2 linked regions of the Aquabacterium sp. OR-4 genome follow. The protein of the gene in region 1 interacts with the protein of each later gene in a pairwise test. Links are inferred from orthologs where the notes say so. Each region holds a gene or a part of one and is shown in the gene's direction. Other genes may lie near its edges.

What was found.
Region 2: the proteins of N4G63_RS14675 (region 1) and lpdA interact in binary tests that used the Escherichia coli proteins (3 or more experiments, as listed by UniProt). The link is inferred for Aquabacterium sp. OR-4 from one-to-one orthologs.

The regions. Positions count from the first base shown.
Region 1 is NZ_JAOCQD020000002.1:540,179-550,482, reverse strand. The notes cover bases 2,810-5,964. They hold N4G63_RS14675 (UvrD-helicase domain-containing protein), read left to right. Parts: upstream 2,810-3,209; coding sequence 3,210-5,720; downstream 5,721-5,964. Other genes in these bases: N4G63_RS14680 (hypothetical protein), read right to left, coding at 2,810-3,215. Also shown: N4G63_RS14695 (TRAP transporter substrate-binding protein), read left to right, coding at 1-1; N4G63_RS14690 (TRAP transporter large permease), read right to left, coding at 119-1,720; N4G63_RS14685 (TRAP transporter small permease subunit), read right to left, coding at 1,720-2,259; more of N4G63_RS14680, read right to left, coding at 2,466-2,809; N4G63_RS14665 (HD-GYP domain-containing protein), read left to right, coding at 7,693-8,829; N4G63_RS14660 (GNAT family N-acetyltransferase), read right to left, coding at 8,892-9,416; N4G63_RS14655 (alpha/beta fold hydrolase), read left to right, coding at 9,483-10,304. UniProt on the Escherichia coli protein: A helicase with DNA-dependent ATPase activity. Unwinds DNA duplexes with 3'-5' polarity. Translocates on single-stranded DNA with 3'-5' polarity. Initiates unwinding more efficiently from a nicked substrate than double-stranded DNA.
Region 2 is NZ_JAOCQD020000001.1:1,854,042-1,864,128, reverse strand. What follows is about bases 3,482-6,419. They hold lpdA (dihydrolipoyl dehydrogenase), read left to right. Parts: upstream 3,482-4,015; coding sequence 4,016-5,824; downstream 5,825-6,419. Other genes in these bases: N4G63_RS08105 (EAL domain-containing protein), read left to right, coding at 5,985-6,419; N4G63_RS08115 (Ntn hydrolase family protein), read left to right, coding at 3,482-4,008. In the rest of the region: aceE (pyruvate dehydrogenase (acetyl-transferring), homodimeric type), read left to right, coding at 1-1,676; aceF (dihydrolipoyllysine-residue acetyltransferase), read left to right, coding at 1,708-3,423; more of N4G63_RS08115, read left to right, coding at 3,436-3,481; more of N4G63_RS08105, read left to right, coding at 6,420-8,012; N4G63_RS08100 (NUDIX hydrolase), read right to left, coding at 8,080-8,625; N4G63_RS08095 (fumarylacetoacetate hydrolase family protein), read left to right, coding at 8,694-9,392; maiA (maleylacetoacetate isomerase), read left to right, coding at 9,425-10,057. UniProt on the Escherichia coli protein: Lipoamide dehydrogenase is a component of the glycine cleavage system as well as of the alpha-ketoacid dehydrogenase complexes.

The DNA.
Region 1 (10,304 bases):
AGCGGCGGCCATGAAAAAGGGCCCTGCCTCGCGGCAGGGCCCTTTTGCTTTTACTTTCGCCTGTGCGTTGGCGGTTGCTTCGGCGGCGGCGCCCCGGGGCAGGGCGCCGCGGCACCGGTCAGGGCTTCTTGTCCTGCTGCAGGCTGCGCTTGACGGCCTCCATCGGGTCTTCCTCGGCGGCGGCGGGCGCGGCCGCCGATGCGGCGCCTGCCGGAGCCGACGCCGCGGCCTTGCCGGCCGGGTCCAGGCCGAACAGCTCGCGCACGTTCTCCTCGGCCTTGGCGCCGGGCGCCTGGTCCTGGCTCATCTGCTCGAGCTGGCTGTTGGCCTTGTCGATGTCGACGACCTGCGGCTTGTCGAGGAAGGCGGTCACCGTCTCGGGCACGAAGATCACCACCACCACCAGCACCAGCTGCATCACCACCCACGGAATGGCGCCGAGGTAGATGTCCTTGGACTCGACCTTGCGCGGCAGGGCCTTGTTCTTGAACAGCGTGTCGGAGATGCCGCGCAGGTAGAACAGCGCAAAGCCGAAGGGCGGGTGCATGAACGAGGTCTGCATGTTCACGCACAGCAGCACGCCGAACCAGATCAGGTCGATGCCCAGCTTGTCGGCCACCGGTGCCAGCAGCGGCAGGATGATGAAGGCGATCTCGAAGAAGTCGAGGAAGAAGGCCAGGAAGAAGATGAAGATGTTGACCGCGATGAGGAAGCCGGTCTGGCCGCCGGGCAGGCCCGAGAGCATGTGCTCGATCCAGATCGCGCCATCCACGCCCTGGAAGACCAGCGAGAACACCCGCGAGCCGATCAGGATGAACACCACCATGGCGGTGATGCGCATGGTGCCGAGCATGGTGTCCTTGAGCAGCGACCAGCTCAGGCGGCGGTGGATGCCGGCCAGCACCAGGGCCCCCACGGCGCCCATCGCGCCGGCCTCGGTGGGCGTGCAGATGGCGGTGTTGATGCCGGGCAGGCCGCCCATGCTGCCCAGCACGGCAAAGATCAGGAAGGCCGACGGCACGATGCCGCGCAGGCACTTCTTCCACAGATCCCAGCCCTGCAGCGTGCGCGCTTCCTTGGGCACGCCGGGCAGGTAGTCAGGCCGCACGCGGGTGAGGATGAAGGTGTAGAGCGCGAAGATCAGCACCTGCAGGATGCTGGGGCCCCAGGCACCCTTGTACATGTCGCCCACGCTCTTGCCGAGCTGGTCGGCCAGCACCACCAGCACCAGGCTGGGCGGCACCAGCTGGGTGATGGTGCCGCTGGCGGCCAATACGCCGGTGGCGTAGCGCATGTTGTAGCCGTAGCGCATCATCACCGGCAGGCTGATCATGGCCATGGCGATCACCTGGCCGGCCACCGTGCCGGTGATGGCGCCGAGGATGAAGCCGACGATGATCACCGAGTAGCCCAGGCCACCGCGCACCGGGCCGAAGAGCTGGCCCATCGAATCGAGCATGTCCTCGGCCAGGCCGCACTTCTCGAGGATGGAGCCCATCAGCGTGAAGAACGGAATGGCCAGCAGCAGCTCGTTGCTGAGGATGCCGAACACATTGAGTGGCAGCGCACTCAGGAACTCGGGCTGGAACCAGCCCATGTGCACCGCAAAGAAGCCGCAGCCCAGGCCCAGCGCGGCCAGCGAGAACGCGACCGGAAAGCCAATCAGCAGCGTGACGATGAGCCCGCCGAACATGATCGGCGCGAAGTTCTCCATGGCGATCATTGCAGGGGCCTCTCGTAGTGGAACTCGCCGTTGTATTTATGGGCCAGCCAGGCCACCCGCTTGATGATCTCGGACACACCCTGCAGCAGCACCAGCGAGAAGCCCAGCGGCAGCAGCAGCATGGCCGGCCAGCGGATCAGGCCGCCGGCGTTGCTGGACATCTCCTTGCTGATGAACATCTTCATGAACAGCGGCCAGGAGTAATGGATCATCACCAGCATCACCGGCACCAGGAACAGGCAGAAGCCGGCCAGGTCGATCAGCGCCTGGCCCTTGCCGCTGAAGCGGCCGTAGACCACATCGACGCGCACATGCTCGTTGACGCGCAGCACCTGCGCGGCGCCCAGCATCACGCAGGCCGCGAACAGGTACCACTGGATCTCCAGCAGGCCGTTGGAGCTGTTGTCGAAGGCGTAGCGGAAGGCGGCGTTGCCGGCACTGATCAGGCACGACAGCAGCACCGCCCACTTGGCCAGCACGCCGAAACGATCGGTCAGCCAATCGATCGCTTCGGAAAGTCTCAGAAGTGGGGACATGTCACCTCCAGAAAATGTTGTTGGTTGGACGTCTTGCGACGCGGCACGGGTGGGCGTGGCCAGGCCCCTGCGTCGCTGCAGTCGGCAAATGTAAGGATGCAAGCCTGAACGACAGTTGAAAGTTCACGGCCGCTAGGGAAAGCACCAGGGGCCGGGGCGCTGCCGGGCCCAAGGGCCGACACCGCGCTGTGGCGGGCGATGCGAGGTCAATCGCAGCGGTCGCCGGCCATGGCCAGCATGCGGCCGTCGGCGGCCTCGATCCAGCCGCGCGCGCGCAGGCGCTCGGGCTGCGCGCCCGCGGGCCAGCGCAGGGCCTGCAGGTGGCTCAGCGGCTGGCCGGCGCGCAGGGCCTGCAGCGGCAGCGGGCCGGCCACGCTGCGCACCAGCTGGCGCGGCAGGGCCGAGCCCTCCTGGCCGGCCGGCAGGTGCTCCACCAGCGCCAGCCAGGCCGTGCTGCCGGCCGGCAGCCGCGTGGCCTGGGTCACCGCCACGCGCAGCTGCAGGCCGAAGTAGCCCTGCCAGGCCGGGCCCGAGCTCACGCGCAGCGCCAGGCCCGGCCACGGCCGCTGCGCGCGGCGCTCGGCTTGCCGCTGGTTCGGGCCCGGCGCAGCGGCCTCGGCCGGCAGGCCGGCGCGCTGGCTGCGCTCGCTGGCCTCGGGCAGGGCGGCGGCGGCCATCGCCGCGTCGGCGCCGCGCGGCAGCAGCCAGTCCAGCGTCCAGCGGCGGGCAGGGGCGGGGGCGGCGGCAAGGCTGTCGGGGCCGGCCCCGTCGCCCCCGCCCAGCGCCGCGGCCCAGCAATCCGCACAGTCGGCGGTGATGAAGCGTTCGATGCCGCCCGCCGTGGCGGCCGGGCAGGCCCGGCGGGCCAGGGCCGGGGCGGGCGTCCGGGCGGCCAGGGCCGGCTGTGCAAGCGCGGCGGCCAGCAGCCACCCCCCTCCTAGAATCCACCGATGCATGCGCCGCCCTTTCACGATGATGTTCCCCCGACCTCCGGTGCGTCCGGCACCGGCTCGCTGCTCAAGGGCCTGAACCCCGAGCAGCTGGCGGCGGTGACCCTGCCCGCCGAGCCGGGGCTGATTCTGGCCGGTGCCGGCTCGGGCAAGACCCGCGTGCTCACCACCCGCATCGCCTGGCTGATGGCCACCGGCCAGGTGGGCCCGGGCGGGCTGATGGCCGTGACCTTCACCAACAAGGCCGCCAAGGAGATGCTCACCCGGCTGAGCGCCATGCTGCCGGTGCCCGTGCGCGGCATGTGGATCGGCACCTTCCACGGCCTGTGCAACCGCTTCCTGCGCGCGCACTGGAAGCTGGCCGGCCTGCCGCAGGGCTTCCAGATCCTGGACACCGGCGATCAGCTCTCGGCCGTCAAACGCATCATCAAGGCCATGAACCTGGATGACCAGCGCTTCGTGCCCAAGCAGGTGAGCTGGTTCATCGCCGCGCGCAAGGAGGAGGGCGAGCGCCCCGGCGACGTGGATGCGCACGACCCCAACACCCGCACCATGGTCGAGGTGTACCGCGCCTACGAAGACCAGTGCCACCGCGAGGGCGTGGTCGACTTTGCCGAGCTGATGCTGCGCACCTACGAGCTGCTGCGCGACAACCCCTCGCTGCGCGAGCACTACCAGCACCGCTTCGCGCATGTGCTGGTGGATGAGTTTCAAGACACCAACCGCCTGCAGTACCGCTGGCTGAAGATGTTTGCGCCGCCCGAGAACAGCGGCGACCGCGCCCGCGGCAGCCTGCGCCAGAGCGTGTTTGCGGTGGGCGACGACGACCAGAGCATCTACGCCTTCCGCGGCGCGCAGGTGGGCAACATGGCCGACTTCGAGCGCGAGTACCGCGTGCGCCACATGATCAAGCTGGAGCGCAACTACCGCAGCTTCGGCAACATCCTCGACAGCGCCAATGCGCTGATCGCCCACAACGCCAAGCGCCTGGGCAAGAACCTCAGCACCGAGGCCGGCCCCGGCGAGCCGGTGCGCGTGCACGAGGCCACCAGCGACTACGCCGAGGCCCAGTGGCTGCTGGAAGAAGCGCAGGGCCTGCACCGCGGCGGCCTGGCGCGCATCGAGATCGCCATCCTGTACCGCAGCAATGCGCAGAGCCGGGTGCTGGAAAGCGCGCTGTTCAATGCCGGCGTGCCCTACCGCGTGTACGGCGGCCTGCGCTTTTTCGAGCGTGCCGAGGTCAAGCATGCGCTGGCCTACCTGCGCCTGATCGAGAACCCCAACGACGACACCAGCTACCTGCGGGTGGTGAACTTTCCCACCCGCGGCATCGGCACGCGCACCATGGAGCTGCTGCAGGACGCCGCGCGCCAGAGCGGCCGCAGCCTGTACCAGAGCGTGGCCGCGGTGGCGGGCAAGGGCGGTGCCAACCTGCTGGGCTTCAACGGCCTGATCGACGGCCTGCGCGAGCGCACCCGCGGCCTCACGCTGCGCGAGATCATCGAGCAGATGCTGGCCAGCTCGGGCCTGGTCGACTTCTACCGCACCGAGAAGGAAGGCCAGGACCGCATCGAGAACCTCGATGAACTGGTCAACGCGGCCGAGGCCTTCGTCACCCAGGAGGGCTTTGGCAAGGATGCCGTGGCCCTGCCGGTGGACGAGATCGGCCCCGGCACGCTGGCCGCCGGCAGCGATGGCGCGGCGCCGGCCCCGGCCGCCCCGCTGGCGCCCGATGCCGAGACCGGCGAGATCATGTCGCCGCTGGCGGCCTTTCTGACCCATGCGGCGCTGGAGGCCGGCGACAACCAGGCCCAGGCCGGGCAGGACGCCATCCAGCTGATGACCGTGCACTCGGCCAAGGGCCTGGAGTTCGACGCGGTGTTCATCACCGGGCTGGAAGAAAGCCTGTTCCCGCACGAAAACGCGATGAGCGACACCGACGGCCTGGAAGAAGAGCGCCGGCTGATGTACGTGGCCATCACCCGGGCACGCAAGCGCCTGTACCTCAGCTACAGCCAGACCCGGCTGCTGCATGGCCAGACGCGCTACAACGTCAAGAGCCGCTTCCTGGACGAGCTGCCCGAGGGCGCGCTGAAGTGGCTGACCCCGCGCCACCAGGGCTTTGGCTCGGGCTATGCCAAGGAGTACCAGCAGGCCTGGCAGCGCGGCAGCGGCCCGGGCGGCATCGTCGGCGCCGGCCGGCAGGACGCGCGCTCGAACGCCCGCGACGGCGACCGCCCCGCCTGGGGTGGCCGCGACGGCTACGGCGCCGGCCGCGACGCGCCGATGATGGGCGGCGGCCCGGTGCCCACCGCCATGGCCAACGCCCAGGCCGCCAAGTCGGGCCACGGCCTGCGCGTGGGCCAGTCGGTGTTCCACACCAAGTTCGGCGAAGGCGTGGTGATCACGCTGGAAGGCTCTGGCGCCGACGCGCGTGCCCAGGTCAACTTCGGCCGCCACGGGCCGAAGTGGCTGGCGTTGGCGGTGGCGAAGCTGACGCCGGTGGATTGACCGGCGGCGAGTCGATCAGGCCACGCCGGCCGCCCGCGCGCGCTCTTCTTCCTGCAGCCGCAGCACCCGCCGCTGCACCTTGCCGGTGGTGGTCATCGGCAGCGCGTCGATGAACTCGATCTCCTTGGGGTACTCGTAGGGCGCCAGCCGGCCTTTCACATGCTGCTGCAGGGCGGCCACCAGGGCGGCATCGCCGGTGCAGCCGGGGGCCAGCACCACATAGGCCTTGACCACCGCGCCGCGCGCGGCGTCGGGCTTGGGCACCACGGCGGCATTGGCCACCGCGGGGTGCTTGACCAGGCAGTTCTCGACCTCGCTGGGGCCGATGCGGTAGCCGGCGGCCTTGAACACGTCGTCGCTGCGGCCCTGGTACCAGAGGTAGCCGTCGGCATCCATCACCGCGGTGTCGCCGGTGCGGCACCATGAATCGGCCGGATCGCCGGTGAACTTGGCGGCCGTGGCCTCGGGCTTGTTCCAGTAGCCGAGAAAGAACACCGGGTCGGGCTGGCCATGCACATCGCGCCGGTGCACGGCCACGTCGCCGGGCGTGCCGCGCGGGCATTCGTGGCCGCTGTCATCGATCACCGCCACGCGGTGGCCGGGGTAGGCGCGGCCCATGCTGCCGGGCCTGGCCGGCCAGCCGGGGGCCGGGCGGCCCTGGGCATCGAGGCTGCGGGTGCAGTTGCCGACGATGTAGTTGATCTCGGTCTGGCCGAACATCTCGTTGACCGTCACGCCCAGCGCCTGCTGGCACCAGGCAAACACCGCATCGCCCACGGCCTCGCCGGCGCTCATCACGGCCCGCAGGTGCAGCCTGTAGCGCTGCTTCGGTTCGGGCACGGCCTTCATCATGGCCTTCAGCGCGGTGGGGAACAGGAAGCTGTGCGTCACCCGGTACTCGGCCATCAGCGCCAGCGCCCGCTCGGGGTCGAAGCGGCCCTGGTAGGCCACGATGGGCTGGCCGAAGTACAGCGTGGGCAGCAGCGCGTCCATTAGCCCGCCGGTCCAGGCCCAGTCGGCTGGTGACCAGAAGACGCAAGGCGTCTCCTGATCCCCAGCCGCTGGGCTTTGCCCTGAACTGTGGCCCCCCACCCCCGCTCCCCCCGCCCCGGAGCGGGGGCTTTGCACCGAGCACGGCGGGGAACCAGTTCTGGCTGCAGACAAAGCCGCTGAGGTTGCCGATCAGCGCGCGGTGCGGCATCAGCGCGCCCTTGGGCGGGCCGGTGGTGCCGCTGGTGTAGATCAGCATCGCGGGTTCGTCGGCGCCGGTGGCCACCGGGTCGTGGCGGTCGGGCTCGGCGGCCAGGGCGGCCGCCCAGTCCACATCGCCCTGGCCGGCCGCCTGGCCAACCGCGACCACGCAGGCCAGGTCGGGGCAGGCCGGGCGCGCGGCGCACAGGTGGGCGATGGCGCTCTCGTCGGCGATGGCCACGCGCGCGCCGCTGTCGCGCAGCCGGTATTCCAGCGCCTCGGGGCCGAACAGCATCGACAGCGGCATGGCCACCGCGCCCAGCTGGTACACGGCCATGTGGGCCACCGCGGTTTCCACCCGCTGCGGCATCACGATGGCCACGCGGTCGCCACGCTGCACGCCGCGGCGTGCCAGCGCGTGGGCCAGGCGGTTGGCCAGGGCCTGCAGCTGGCCGTAGCTGAGCGTGCCGCGTTCGCCGTTTTCGCGCTGCCAGCGAATGGCCACTGCGCGCGGCCGACTGCGCGCCCAGCGGCCGCAGCAGGCCTCGGCGATGTTGAATTGCGCCGGCACCTGCCAGCGAAAGCTGCCGTGCAGGGCGGCGTGGCGGTCGACGACATGCTTCATGCGCCGGCATTGTGGGCAGGCACCCGGGCCCCGGCGCTGAGGGAATTCACCTGCAACCGATTGAGATCGCCCCTCAAGTCTTGCAGTGGCCACCCGATAACGCCCCAAGACAGGTCGCGCCGATCAGTTCTGACAGCCCTCTCAGCGAGCCGTTACATGCCGTCCAACCTGCAGTTTTCTCCTTTGTCGCAGTTCAAGCACCGGGTGGCCATTGCCGCCTCGCTGCCCTTCAACGTCTACGACGCCGACCGCACGCTGCTGCTGGCGCGCGGCCAGCTGGTGGAGAACTACGAGCAGATGTGCCTGCTGTTCGAGCGTGGCGCGCTGGTGGACATTGCCGAGCTGGCCGATCCGGCCGCCGAGGCCCGCCGCGCCAAGCCGCACGAGCTGCCGGGCCTGTGGAACCGCAACCTGCACCAGCTGGGCGAGACCCTGCGCCATGCCGCCGGCGACGAGGGTTTCGTCAACGCGCTGGATGCCGCCACGCCCACCGTGTTGACGCTGATCGAGCGTGACCGCGACCTGGCCATCTTCCAGGTGTTGCGCCAGGAGGGCAACGCGATGGCGCAGTACGGCATCACGCGCTCGATGCATGCCGCCATCACCGCCTTGCTGGTGGCCCAGCGCCTGGGCTGGGCGGCCGACGACGCGCAGCGCGCCTTCAAGGCCGCGCTGACCATGAACATCTCCATGCTCGAGCTGCAGGGCGAGCTGGCCCGGCAGAGCACGCCGCTCAGCGACGAGCAGCGCGACGCGGTGCGGGCCCATCCCGACTTCAGCCGCCTGATGCTCGAACTGAGCGGCGTCACCGACCCCGAGTGGCTGCGCGCCGTGGCCGAGCACCACGAGGCGCCCGACGGCAGCGGCTACCCCGGTGGCCTGCGCCAGATCAGCGACACCGCCGATCTGGTGCGGCGCGCCGACATCTACACCGCCAAGCTCAGCCCGCGCGGCTCGCGCCAGGCCATGGCCGCCGATGTGGCGGGGCGCCAGATGTTCATGCAGGACCCCGGCCACCCGATGACCGCGGCCCTGGTCAAGGAGTTTGGCGTCTACCCGCCCGGCTGCTATGTGCGGCTCGAGTCGGGCGAATGCGGCCTGGTGGTGCGCCGCGGCCCCACCGTCACCACGCCGGTGGTGGCGGTGATGAGCTCGCCGGCCGGCAACAAGCTGAGCCAGCCGATCCGCCGCGACACCTCGGTCAAGGGCCACGCCATCCAGTCGGTGATCAGCGGGCAGATGATGCAGTCGGGCATCTCGCCCGAGATGCTGGTGATGCTGGCTGCGGGATAGGCCCCAGCTCCCGAAGCGGCTTCGCCGCCGCCGCGGCGGCTGCCGGCTTGGGGCGGTGTGCGTCAGCCTTTCGGGCCGAAGGCGGCGAGCGCCGGCCCGGCCACGCGGCAGATGCGCCAGTCGGGCATCACCGTGGCGCCCATCTTCTCGTAGAAGGCGATGGCGTTGGCGTTCCAGTCGAGCACGCTCCATTCGAAGCGGCCATGGCCACGCGCCACCGCCAGCGCGCCCAGGTGCTGCAGCAGCGCGCGGCCCAGCCCCATGCCGCGGTGCGCGGGCTGCACGTACAGGTCTTCCAGGTACAGCCCCGGCTTGGCCAGGAAGGTCGAGAAGTTGGTGAAGAACAGCGCAAAGGCCACCACCCGCGGCGCGGCGCCCGGCGCGCTGCCCGCCACCTCGGCCACCACGCTCTCGGCCACCGGCTTGTCGCCGAACAGGTGTGGCGCCAGCGTCTCGGGCGTCACCGCCAGCAGGTGGGTGAGGGCTTCGAACTCGGCCAGCTCGGTGATCAGGCCCACGATGGCGGGCAGGTCACGCGGCTCGGCGGGGCGCAGGTTGAAGGCGGCGGCAGGGCTCATGCCGGGCATTCTGGCATCGGGGCTTGTCGCAGCCGCGCCAGCAGCGCCGGCCCGCGCCGCCTACAGTGCGCGCCGATGAACGCGCCCGCCACCGCCACGCCCTACCTCGCCTTGCGCCAGGCCCGCAGCCGCTTTGTGCCGGTGCGCGGCCTGCAGGTTCACCTGCTGCAGTGGGGCGAGCCGCAGCACGGCGTGCCACTGCGCGTGATGGCCCATGGCTACATGGACGTGGGCGCCTCGTTCCAGTTCGTGGTGGATGCGCTGCACGCGCTGGGCGACGAGGCCTGCGTCATCGCGCCCGACTGGCGCGGCTTTGGCCGCACGCTGGCGCCACCGGGCACCGACGCCTACTGGTTTGCCGACTACCTGGGCGATCTCGATGGCCTGCTCGATGCGCTGTCGCCCGATGCGCCGGTGGACCTGATCGGCCACAGCATGGGCGGCAATGTGGCCATGGCCTATGCCGGCGTGCGGCCGCAGCGCATCCGCCGCCTGGTCAACCTGGAAGGCTTCGGCCTGCCCGACTTGCCCGCCGAGCAGGCCCCCGGCCGCCTGGCGCAATGGCTGGACGAGCTGAAGACCCCGCAGCACCTGAAGCCCTACGCCAGCCTGGCCGAGGTGGCGCAGCGCCTGCGCCACAACAACCCGCGCCTGCCGGCCGGGCGCGCCGAGTGGCTGGCCGCGCACTGGGCCGAGGCGCAGGCCGATGGCCAGTGGGTGCTGCGGGCCGATGCCGCGCACCGTCGCGTCAACCCGGTGCCCTACCGTGCGGCCGATGCCATCGCCACCTGGCGCGCCATCACCGCGCCCACGCTGTGGGTGCAGGGCGCCGAATCGGCTCCCGACAGGTACTGGAACGGCCGCTACACGCTGGCCGAGTTTCAACAGCGCCTGGCC
Region 2 (10,087 bases), on another replicon or contig:
AGCACTTCTTCGGCCGCGACCCCAAGACGCTGGAGATGGTGGCCAAGATGAGCGACGCCGACATCTGGGCGCTGCGCCGCGGCGGCCATGATCCGCAGAAGGTGTACGCCGCCTATGCGGCCGCGGTCAAGCACCAGGGCCAGCCCACGGTGCTGCTGATCAAGACCGTCAAGGGCTTCGGCATGGGCAAGGTGGGCGAGGGCAAGAACACCGTGCACCAGACCAAGAAGCTCACCGACGACGACATCCGCGCCTTCCGCGACCGCTTCAACATCCCCATTCCCGACAGCGAGCTGCCCAAGCTGCCGTTCTACAAGCCGGCCGACGACACGCCCGAGATGCGCTACCTGCACGAGCGCCGCCAGGCGCTCGGCGGTTACCTGCCGCACCGCCGCACCAAGGCCGAAGAGCACTTCACCGTGCCCTCGCTCGAAACCTTCAAGGCCGTGCTCGAGCCCACCGCCGAAGGCCGCGAGATCAGCACCACCCAGGCCTACGTGCGCTTTCTCACCCAGCTGCTGCGTGACCAGGCGCTGGGCCCGCGCGTGGTGCCCATCCTGGTGGACGAGGCGCGCACCTTCGGCATGGAAGGCCTGTTCCGCCAGGTCGGCATCTACAACCCCGCAGGTCAGCAGTACACCCCGGTCGACAAGGACCAGGTGATGTACTACCGCGAGGACAAGGCCGGCCAGATCCTGCAGGAAGGCATCAACGAAGCCGGCGGCATGGCCAGCTGGATTGCCGCAGCCACCAGCTACAGCACCAGCAACCGCATCATGGTGCCGTTCTACGTGTACTACTCGATGTTCGGCTTCCAGCGCATCGGCGACCTGGCCTGGGCGGCGGGCGACATGCAGGCGCGCGGCTTCCTGCTGGGCGGCACCAGCGGCCGCACCACGCTCAACGGCGAAGGCCTGCAGCATGAAGATGGCCACAGCCACATCCTGGCCGGCACCATTCCCAACTGCGTGAGCTACGACCCGACCTTCGCGCACGAGGTGGCGGTGATCATGCAGCACGGCCTCAAGCGCATGGTGGAGAAGCAGGAGAACGTCTTCTACTACCTCACGCTGCTCAACGAGAACTACCCGATGCCCGGCCTGGTGGCCGGCACCGAGGAGCAGATCATCAAGGGCATGTACCTGCTGCAGGACGCGCCCACCGTGGCCGGCCAGCCGGCGGTGAACCTGCTGGGCTCGGGCACCATCCTGCGCGAGAGCATGGCCGCCAAGCAGCTGCTGGCCACCGACTGGGGCGTGGCCGCCAAGGTGTGGAGCTGCCCCAGCTTCAACGAGCTGGCCCGCGACGGTGCCGATGCCGAGCGCCACAACCTGCTGCACCCCACCGACGCGCCGCGCCTGCCCTTCATCGCCCGCCAACTGGCCGGCCACGCCGGCCCGGTGGTGGCCAGCACCGACTACATGCGCAGCTATGCCGAGCAGGTGCGCGCCTACCTGCCCAAGGGCACGGGCTTCAAGGTGCTGGGCACCGACGGCTTCGGCCGCAGCGACTTCCGCAGCAAGCTGCGCGAGCACTTCGAGGTCAACCGCCACTACATCGTGGTGGCCGCGCTGAAGGCCCTGGCCGACGACGGCGTGCTGCCGCTGGCCAAGGTGGCCGAGGCGATCCAGAAGTACGGCATCAAGGCCGACAAGATCAACCCGCTGTACGCCTGATCACAGCCACCAGACCTCGGAGACAAGCACTATGGCAATCGTGGAAGTCAAGGTCCCGGACATCGGCGACTTCAAGGACGTGGCGGTGATCGAACTGCTGGTCAAGCCCGGTGACACCGTGGCGGTGGACCAGAGCCTGATCACCGTGGAGAGCGACAAGGCCTCGATGGAGATTCCGTCCAGCCATGCCGGCGTGGTGAAGGAGCTCAGGGTGGCCATCGGCGACACCGTGAACCAGGGCACGTTGCTGCTGATGCTGGAGGCGGCCGGCGGCGCCGCTGCGGCGCCCGCACCCGCACCGGCCCCGGCCCCGGCCGTGGCAGCCCCGGTGGCGGCGGTGGCCGCCGCTGCGGCGCCGGCGCCGGCCGCGGCCGCCCCCGCCGCATCGGGCGGCGTGGTCGAGGTGCTGGTGCCCGACATCGGCGACTTCGACGAAGTGGCGGTGATCGAGGTGATGGTCAAGCCGGGCGACACCATCAAGCTCGAGCAGAGCCTGATCACGGTCGAGTCCGACAAGGCCTCGATGGAGATCCCCAGCAGCCACGCCGGCGTGCTGAAGGCGCTGCGCGTGACGCTGGGCGACAAGGTTCGCAAGGGCTCGCTGGTGGCCCTGGTGGAAGTGGCCGGCGTTGCCGCCGCCCCCGCCGCCCCCGCCACCCCCGCCGCGGCGGCGCCGGTGGCTGCGGCCGCGGCCGCTCCGGCGGCCAGCCCGGCCGCCGCACCCCCGGCCAGCGTGGCAGCCCCGGCTGCGGCGGTGGCGGCTGTGCCGGCGCACCAGCCTGGCGGCGCCCCCACCGGCCAGCTGCCGCATGCCTCGCCGACGATCCGCCGGCTGGCACGTGAGCTGGGTGTGCCGCTGGCCGAGGTGGCCGGCAGCGGACCCAAGGGCCGCATCACGCAGGGCGACGTGCAGGGCTTCGTCAAGAACGTGATGGCCGGCGCGGTGATGACCGCGGCGCAAAAGGCCAAGGCCCCGGCGCCCGCCGCTGCGGCCGGCGGCGAGGGCGCGTTCCCGGGCCTGCTGCCCTGGCCCAAGGTCGACTTTGCCAAGTTCGGCCCGGTCGAGCGCAAGGACCTGTCGCGCATCAAGAAGATCAGCGGCGCCAACCTGCACCGCAACTGGGTGGTGATTCCGCATGTCACCAACCACGACGATGCCGACATCACCGATCTCGAAGCCTTCCGCGTTCAATTGAACAAGGAGAACGAGAAGAGCGGCGTCAAGGTCACGATGCTGGCCTTCATGATCAAGGCCGCCGTGGCCGCGCTGAAGAAGTTCCCCGAGTTCAATGCCAGCCTGGACGGCGACGGCAGCCTGGTGCTGAAGAACTACTTCCACATCGGCTTTGCCGCCGACACACCCAACGGCCTGGTGGTGCCGGTGATCAAGGATGCCGACAAGAAGGGCATCTTCCAGATCAGCACCGAGATGGGCGAGCTGGCCAAGAAGGCGCGCGACGGCAAGCTGGGCCCGGCCGACATGAGCGGCGGCTGCTTCAGCATCAGCAGCCTGGGCGGCATTGGCGGGCGCTACTTCACGCCCATCATCAATGCGCCCGAGGTGGCCATCATGGGCGTGTGCAAGAGCGCCATCGAGCCCAAGTGGGACGGCAAGCAGTTCGCGCCGCGCCTGATGCTGCCGCTGAGCCTGAGCTGGGACCACCGCGTGATCGACGGTGCCGCGGCAGCGCGCTTCAACGTCTACTTCGCCTCGCTGCTGGCCGACTTCCGCCGCATCGCGCTGTAAGGCCGGCGCGAGATGACCACCATCTGTGTGGCCCGCAAGGGCGGCCAGGTGGCCATCGCGGCCGACGCGCTGGTCACCTTTGGCGACACGCGCCTGGCCCATGGCTACGAGGCCAACGACAAGCTGTTTCGCATCGGCGACTCGTGGATCGGCATGGCCGGCACCACCGCGCACTTTCCCGTGCTGCGGCGGGCGCTGGGCACGCTGCCGGCCGACGAGCTCAAGCTGCACTCGCGCGACGAGGTGTTCGACACCTTCCTGAAGCTGCACCCCAAGCTGAAGGAGCACTTCTTCCTGAACACCAAGGAAGACGATGCCGACCCCTACGAGAGCAGCCAGTTCACGATCCTGATCGCCAATGCGCGCGGCATCTTCGGCGTCTACTCGTACCGCGAGGTGTTCGAGTTCGACCGCTTCTGGGCCATCGGCTCGGGCCGGGCGTTTGCGCTGGGGGCCATGCAGGCCAGCTTCGAACGGGTGCGCTCGGCGCGTGAACTGGTGGAGACCGGCGTGCGCGCCGGCTGTGAATTCGACAAGAACTCGGCGGGTCCGGTGCGGACCCACACGCTGAAACTGAAAGGCTGACAACACCATGGCCCTCATTGACGTGACCGTGCCGGACATCGGCGACTTCAAGGACGTGGCGGTGATCGAGATCCTGGTCAAGCCGGGCGACACCGTGCGCGCCGAGCAAAGCCTCGTCACCGTGGAAAGCGACAAGGCCTCGATGGAGATCCCCTGCAGCCACGCCGGCGTGGTGCAGGCGCTCAAGATCAAGATGGGCGACACGGTGAACCAGGGCTCGGTGCTGCTGAGCCTTGAGGTGGCCGAAGGCGCCGCTGCGGCGCCGGCCCCGGCTGCTGCACCTGCTGCTGTACCTGCACCCGCCCCGGCACCGGTGGCCGCTGCGCCGGCGCCGGCCGCCACGCCCGCGCCGCAGGCCGCCAGCTACACCGGCAGTGCCGATCTGGAGTGCGATCTGCTGGTGCTGGGCGCCGGCCCCGGCGGCTACTCGGCCGCCTTCCGCGCGGCCGACCTGGGCCTCAAGACCGTGCTGGTCGAGCGTTTTCCCACGCTGGGCGGCGTGTGCCTGAACGTGGGCTGCATCCCCAGCAAGGCGCTGCTGCACGTGGCCGCGGTGATGGACGAGGTCAGGCACTTCGCCGACCTGGGCGTCGAATTCGCCGATCCCAAGGTGGATCTCGGCAAGCTGCTGGCGCACAAGAACAAGGTGGTGGGCAAGCTCACCGGCGGCCTGGCGGCCATGGCCAAGATGCGCAAGGTGACGGTGGTGCAGGGCAACGGCACCTTCGCCGATCCGCACCACCTGAGTGTGCAGGTGGGCGAGGGCGCCGAGGCCAAGACCCAGACCATCCGCTTCAAGAGCGCCATCATCGCCGCCGGCTCCGAGGCCGTGAAGCTGCCCTTCCTGCCCGACGATCCGCGCATCGTCACCAGCACCGGCGCGCTGCAGCTGCGCCAGCAGCCCCAGCGCATGCTGGTCATCGGCGGCGGCATCATCGGCCTGGAGATGGGCACGGTGTACTCCACGCTGGGCGCCAGGCTGGATGTGGTGGAAATGCTCGACGGCCTGATGCAGGGCGCCGACCGTGATCTGGTCAAGGTGTGGCAGAAGATGAACGCCGACCGCTTCGACAAGATCATGCTGAAGACCAAGACCGTGGGCGCCAGCGCCGGGCCCGAGGGCATCACGGTGCAGTTCGAGGGCCTGGACGGCAGCAAGAGCGAGGCCACCTACGACCTGGTGCTGCAGGCCGTGGGCCGCACGCCCAACGGCAGGAAGCTGGGCGCCGAGAAGGCCGGCGTGGTGGTGGGCGAGCGCGGCTTCATCCCGGTGGATGCGCAGATGCGCACCAACGTGCCGCACATCTACGCCATTGGCGACATCGTCGGCCAGCCGATGCTGGCGCACAAGGCGGTGCACGAGGCGCATGTGGCCGCCGAAGTGGCCGCTGGTAACAGCAAGGCCCAGTTCGACGCCCGCGTGATTCCCAGCGTGGCCTACACCGACCCCGAGGTGGCCTGGGTGGGCCTGACCGAGGATGAAGCCAAGGCCAAGGGCATCAAGGTCAAGAAGGGCCTGTTCCCGTGGACGGCCTCGGGCCGCGCCATTGCCAACGGCCGCGACGAAGGCTTCACCAAGCTGCTGTTCGACGACTCGCCCGAGGCCCATGGCCACGGCCGCATCCTGGGCGGCGGCATCGTCGGCACGCATGCCGGCGACATGGTCGGCGAGATCGCGCTGGCCATCGAGATGGGCGCCGACGCGGTGGACATCGGCAAGACCATCCACCCGCACCCCACGCTGGGCGAAAGCATCGGCATGGCCGCCGAGGTGGCCCACGGCAGCTGCACCGACCTGCCGCCGCAGCGGCGCTGAGCCGCGGCAGCCGGCGCTCTGCCGGGCGCCGCGCCGAGCGGCGGCAAAGTCCCAGCGTTCAAGTTGGCGCCGGGCGGGACGAAAACCTGACAGAGCCTGTCCGGCCCCGGCACCCTTGCCCGGGCGGGCGGAGCATGGCCCCACTGTCGCCCGCCCTCGGATGCTGTCTGCCGATTCACCTCCACTGCCGCTGCTGCCCGCCTGGTCCGAAGCCCGGTCTGGCGGCCGCATGCCGGCCTGGGCCCAGCGCCATCGCCGGCTGCTGATGGCGCTGGCGGTGCCGCTGCTGGCCGCCCTGCTGCTGGCCGCCGCACTGGGTGGGCTGGTGCAGCGCGAGGTCACCCGCCAGCACGCTGCGGCCACCGCGGCACTCGCCGAGGCATTGGCGCGTGCGCCGGGCACGCTGCCGCACCGGCTGGAACAGATGCCTGCCTGGGCCCTGGCCGCCGGCTGGGCGCAGGCCGAGGTGCGCGACGGCGCGGGCCGCTTGCTTGGCCGCGGCCGGCACGATGCCGGCGCCCAGGCGCTGCCCGCCTGGTTCATGGCCGCGCTGCGCCTGCCGGCCGAACCGGCCCCGCGCGGCCTGCAGGTCGACGGCCGGGTTCTGCTGGTCCAGGCCTGGACCGATCCCTCGCACCTGCTGGGCCTGCTGTGGCAAACCCTGCAGGTGCTGCTGCTGGCCGTACCCGCGGCCATGCTGGCGGTGGCCACGCTGTTTGCCCGCCAGCGTGCGCGCCTGCGCAGCGCGGTGGCCGACACCCTGGCCCAGACCGAGCGCCTGGGCGATGCCGGCTACCGGCCGGTGCGGCACCCGGCGCTGCCCGAGCTGGCACCGCTGGCCGATGGCCTGGATCGCCTGCACGAACGCCTGGGCGCGCTGTTTGCGCTGCAGGCCACCCAGCTCGAGGCGTTGCGCCTGCAGGCCCATCACGATCTGCTGACCGGCCTGGCCAACCGCCGCCACTTCACCGCCGCGCTCGACGCCCTGCTGCACGGCGAAAACGCGCCGCCGCGGGTGACCCTGGTGCTGCTGCGCCTGGCCGATCTGGCCGGCATGAACCAGCGCCTGGGCCGGCGCTCGGCCGACCGCGTGCTGCAGGCCGTGGCCCAGGTGCTGCAGAACTACCCGCAGCGCGTGGCCCACTGCCTGATCGGCCGCCTGGACGGTGGCGACTTCGCGCTGCTGCTGCCCACCGGCGGCGTGGCCGGCGACACCCTGCAGGCCCTGCGCCGCGCGGTGTCGGCCGGCCTGGTGGTGGTGGACCCCGCCGCGCGCGTGGTGGCCACCGCGGTGGAGGTGCTGGCCAGCCACACCGCCGAGGCGGGCCTGGCCCAGGCCGAGGCCGCACTGCGCCGCGCCGAGGCCGAAGCCGCCTGCCCGCCAGTGGTGGACGCCGAGGCCGCGGCCGAGCTGGGCTCGGGCGCCGCCAGCGAGCTGCTGGCCGCCGACGACGAATCCACCGGCTGGCACCGCCGCCTGATGCGCGCGCTGTCGCAGGGGCGGGTGCGCCTGGGCGAGTTTGCGGTGTGCACACCCGACGGCCGCACGCTGATGCTCGACAGCCCGCTGCGGGTGCAGCTGGTGGCCGGCGGCGCCTACGAGCCGGCCGCGCGCTGGCTGGCCCAGGCGGTGCGCAGCCAGCTCAGCACCGCCATCGACGAACGCGCGCTGATGCTGGCCCTGGCCGCGATTGCCCGCGATGGCCAGGCCCGCTGCATCAACATGGCGGCCGCCTCGCTGGCCTCGGGCGTGTTTGTCGAGGCCGCCACGCGGCGTCTGGCGGCCGCCCCCGAGGCCGCCTGCCGGCTGTGGGTGGACTTGCCCGAATCACTGGCGCTGGACGCACCGCAGCGCCTGCGCGAGCTGTCGCGCCGCTGGCGCCCGCTGGGCGTGATGCTGGGCCTGGAGCATGCCGGTGCCGCCTTGTCGGCCGGGCAGGGCCTGCCCGATCTGGGCCTGGACTGCGTGCGCATCGACGCCCGCTATGTCAACGGCATTGCCGGCGCCGAGGCCGCCGATGCACGGCGCTACCTGCATGGCCTGGTGCAACTGGTGCAGGGCGTGGGCCTGAGCGTCACCGCCGAGGGCGTGCGTGCGGCCGAAGACCTGGACGTGCTGTGGTCGCTGGGTTTCGACGCCGCCACCGGGCCGGCGGTGACCCCGCTGCCCGCCGCGACCCTGGCCTGAGCCAGGCCGAGTGGCGGGTGGCCCTGCGTGCCCGCAGGGCCGGGCGCCCCAGTGTGGCCACTTGCCCTTAGATGCTGCCGATGTGCAGCGGATAGTCGCCGCCGGCGCGCCGGCAGGCGAAAAAGTGCTGCAGCGTGTCGCGCACCGTGCGGAAGGCGATCTCGTCCCAGGGTACCTCGTGCTCGTGGAACAGGCGCGCCTCCAGGGTCTCGGGGCCGGGGTCGAGCGCGGCGTCGAGCATGCGCGCGCGGTAGAACAGGTGCACCTGGCCCACGCGCACCACGCTCAGCATGCTCAGCAGGCCCTGCAGCTCGATGCGGGCGCCGGCTTCTTCAGTGGTTTCGCGGGTGGCGCCTTCGGCCACGGTCTCGCCAAGCTCCATGAAGCCGGCCGGCAGGGTCCAGAACCCGTAGCGCGGCTCGATGGCGCGCTTGCACAGCAGCACCTGCTCGCCCCATACCGGCACCGTGCCCACCACGTTGAGCGGGTTCTCGTAGTGGATGGTGCCGCAGCCGCCGCACACCGCGCGTTCGCGGTTGTCGTCGTCGGGCACGCGGTAGGCCACCGGGGTGCCGCACTGGCGGCAGTGCTTGATGCGACGCGTCTCGAGCATGGTGCGGCCGAGTTTAGCGGGGGTGCGTGGCATCATCGATGATCGTTGCCACCCACCCCGACGCCGACATGAGCGCCCAAGCCGTCTTCACGCCGCCCGCCCAGCCCACCGTGCCGGTGGCCGGCGGCGGGCTGTTTCCCGTGCACCGCATCTACTGCGTGGGCCGCAACTATGCCGAGCATGCCCAGGAGATGGGCTTCTCGGGCCGCGAGCCGCCGTTCTTCTTCATGAAGCCGGCCGACGCGGTGGTGCCGGTGGCCGAGGGCGAGACCGGCACCATCGCCTATCCGCCGCTGACCCAGAACCTGCACCACGAGATCGAGCTGGTGGTGGCCATCGGCACCGGCGGCCACCAGATCGCCGCGGCCGATGCCCTGAAGCACATCTACGGCTACGCGGTCGGTCTGGACATGACCCGCCGCGACCTGCAGAACGACATGAAGAAGCAGGGCCGCCCCTGGTGCATCGGCAAGGCCTTCGATGCCTCGGCGCCAATCGGCCCGATCGTGCCCATCGCCCAGACCGGCGCGCTGGCCAGCGGCGCCATCACGCTGGCGGTGAACGGCACGCCGCGCCAGAAGGGCGACCTGTCGGAGCTGATCTGGAACGTGGCCGAGACCATCGAGACGCTGAGCCAGGCCTGGACCCTGCAGCCCGGCGACCTGATCTTCACCGGCACCCCCGCCGGCGTGGGTGCGGTGGTGGCCGGTGACCTGATGGAAGGCGCCATCGCCGGCCTGGGCACGCTGCGCGTGGCCGTGCGCTGAACACTGCGGCCTTCCGGAGAACACCCATGTCGATGCAGCTGCACAGCTACTTCCGCTCCTCGGCCTCGTACCGCGTGCGCATCGCGCTGGCGCTCAAGGGCCTCGATTACGACTACCTGCCGGTGCACCTGGTCAAGGGCGAGCAGAGCGCGGCGCGCTTTGTCGCGGTGTCGGTCTCGCGCCTGGTGCCGCTGCTCGAGGACGGCGACGCGCGGCTGAGCCAGTCGATGGCCATCATCGAATACCTCGACGAGACCCATCCGCAACCGCCGCTGCTGCCGGCCGATGCGCTGGGCCGCGCCCGTGTGCGCGCCATCGCACAGGACATCGCCTGCGAGATCCATCCGCTGAACAACTTGCGTGTCCTGCGCTACCTCACGCACGACCTCAAGCTGTCCGAGGACGACAAGAACCGCTGGTACCGCCACTGGGTGGAAAGCGGCCTCGAGGCGGTGGAGCGCCAGCTGGCCACGCTGCCGGGCCGCTACTGCCATGGCGACACGCCCACGCTGGCCGATTGCTGCCTGGTGCCGCAGATCTTCAACGCCCAGCGCTTCGAGTGCCGGACCAGCCATGTGCCGCAGGTGATGCGCGTGTTCGAGGCCTGCATGGCGCTTGACGCCTTCGCCAAGACCCAGCCCTCGGCCTGCCCCGACGCGGCGTGAGCCGCCTGCCTGCACCCGGGCCGGCCGCCG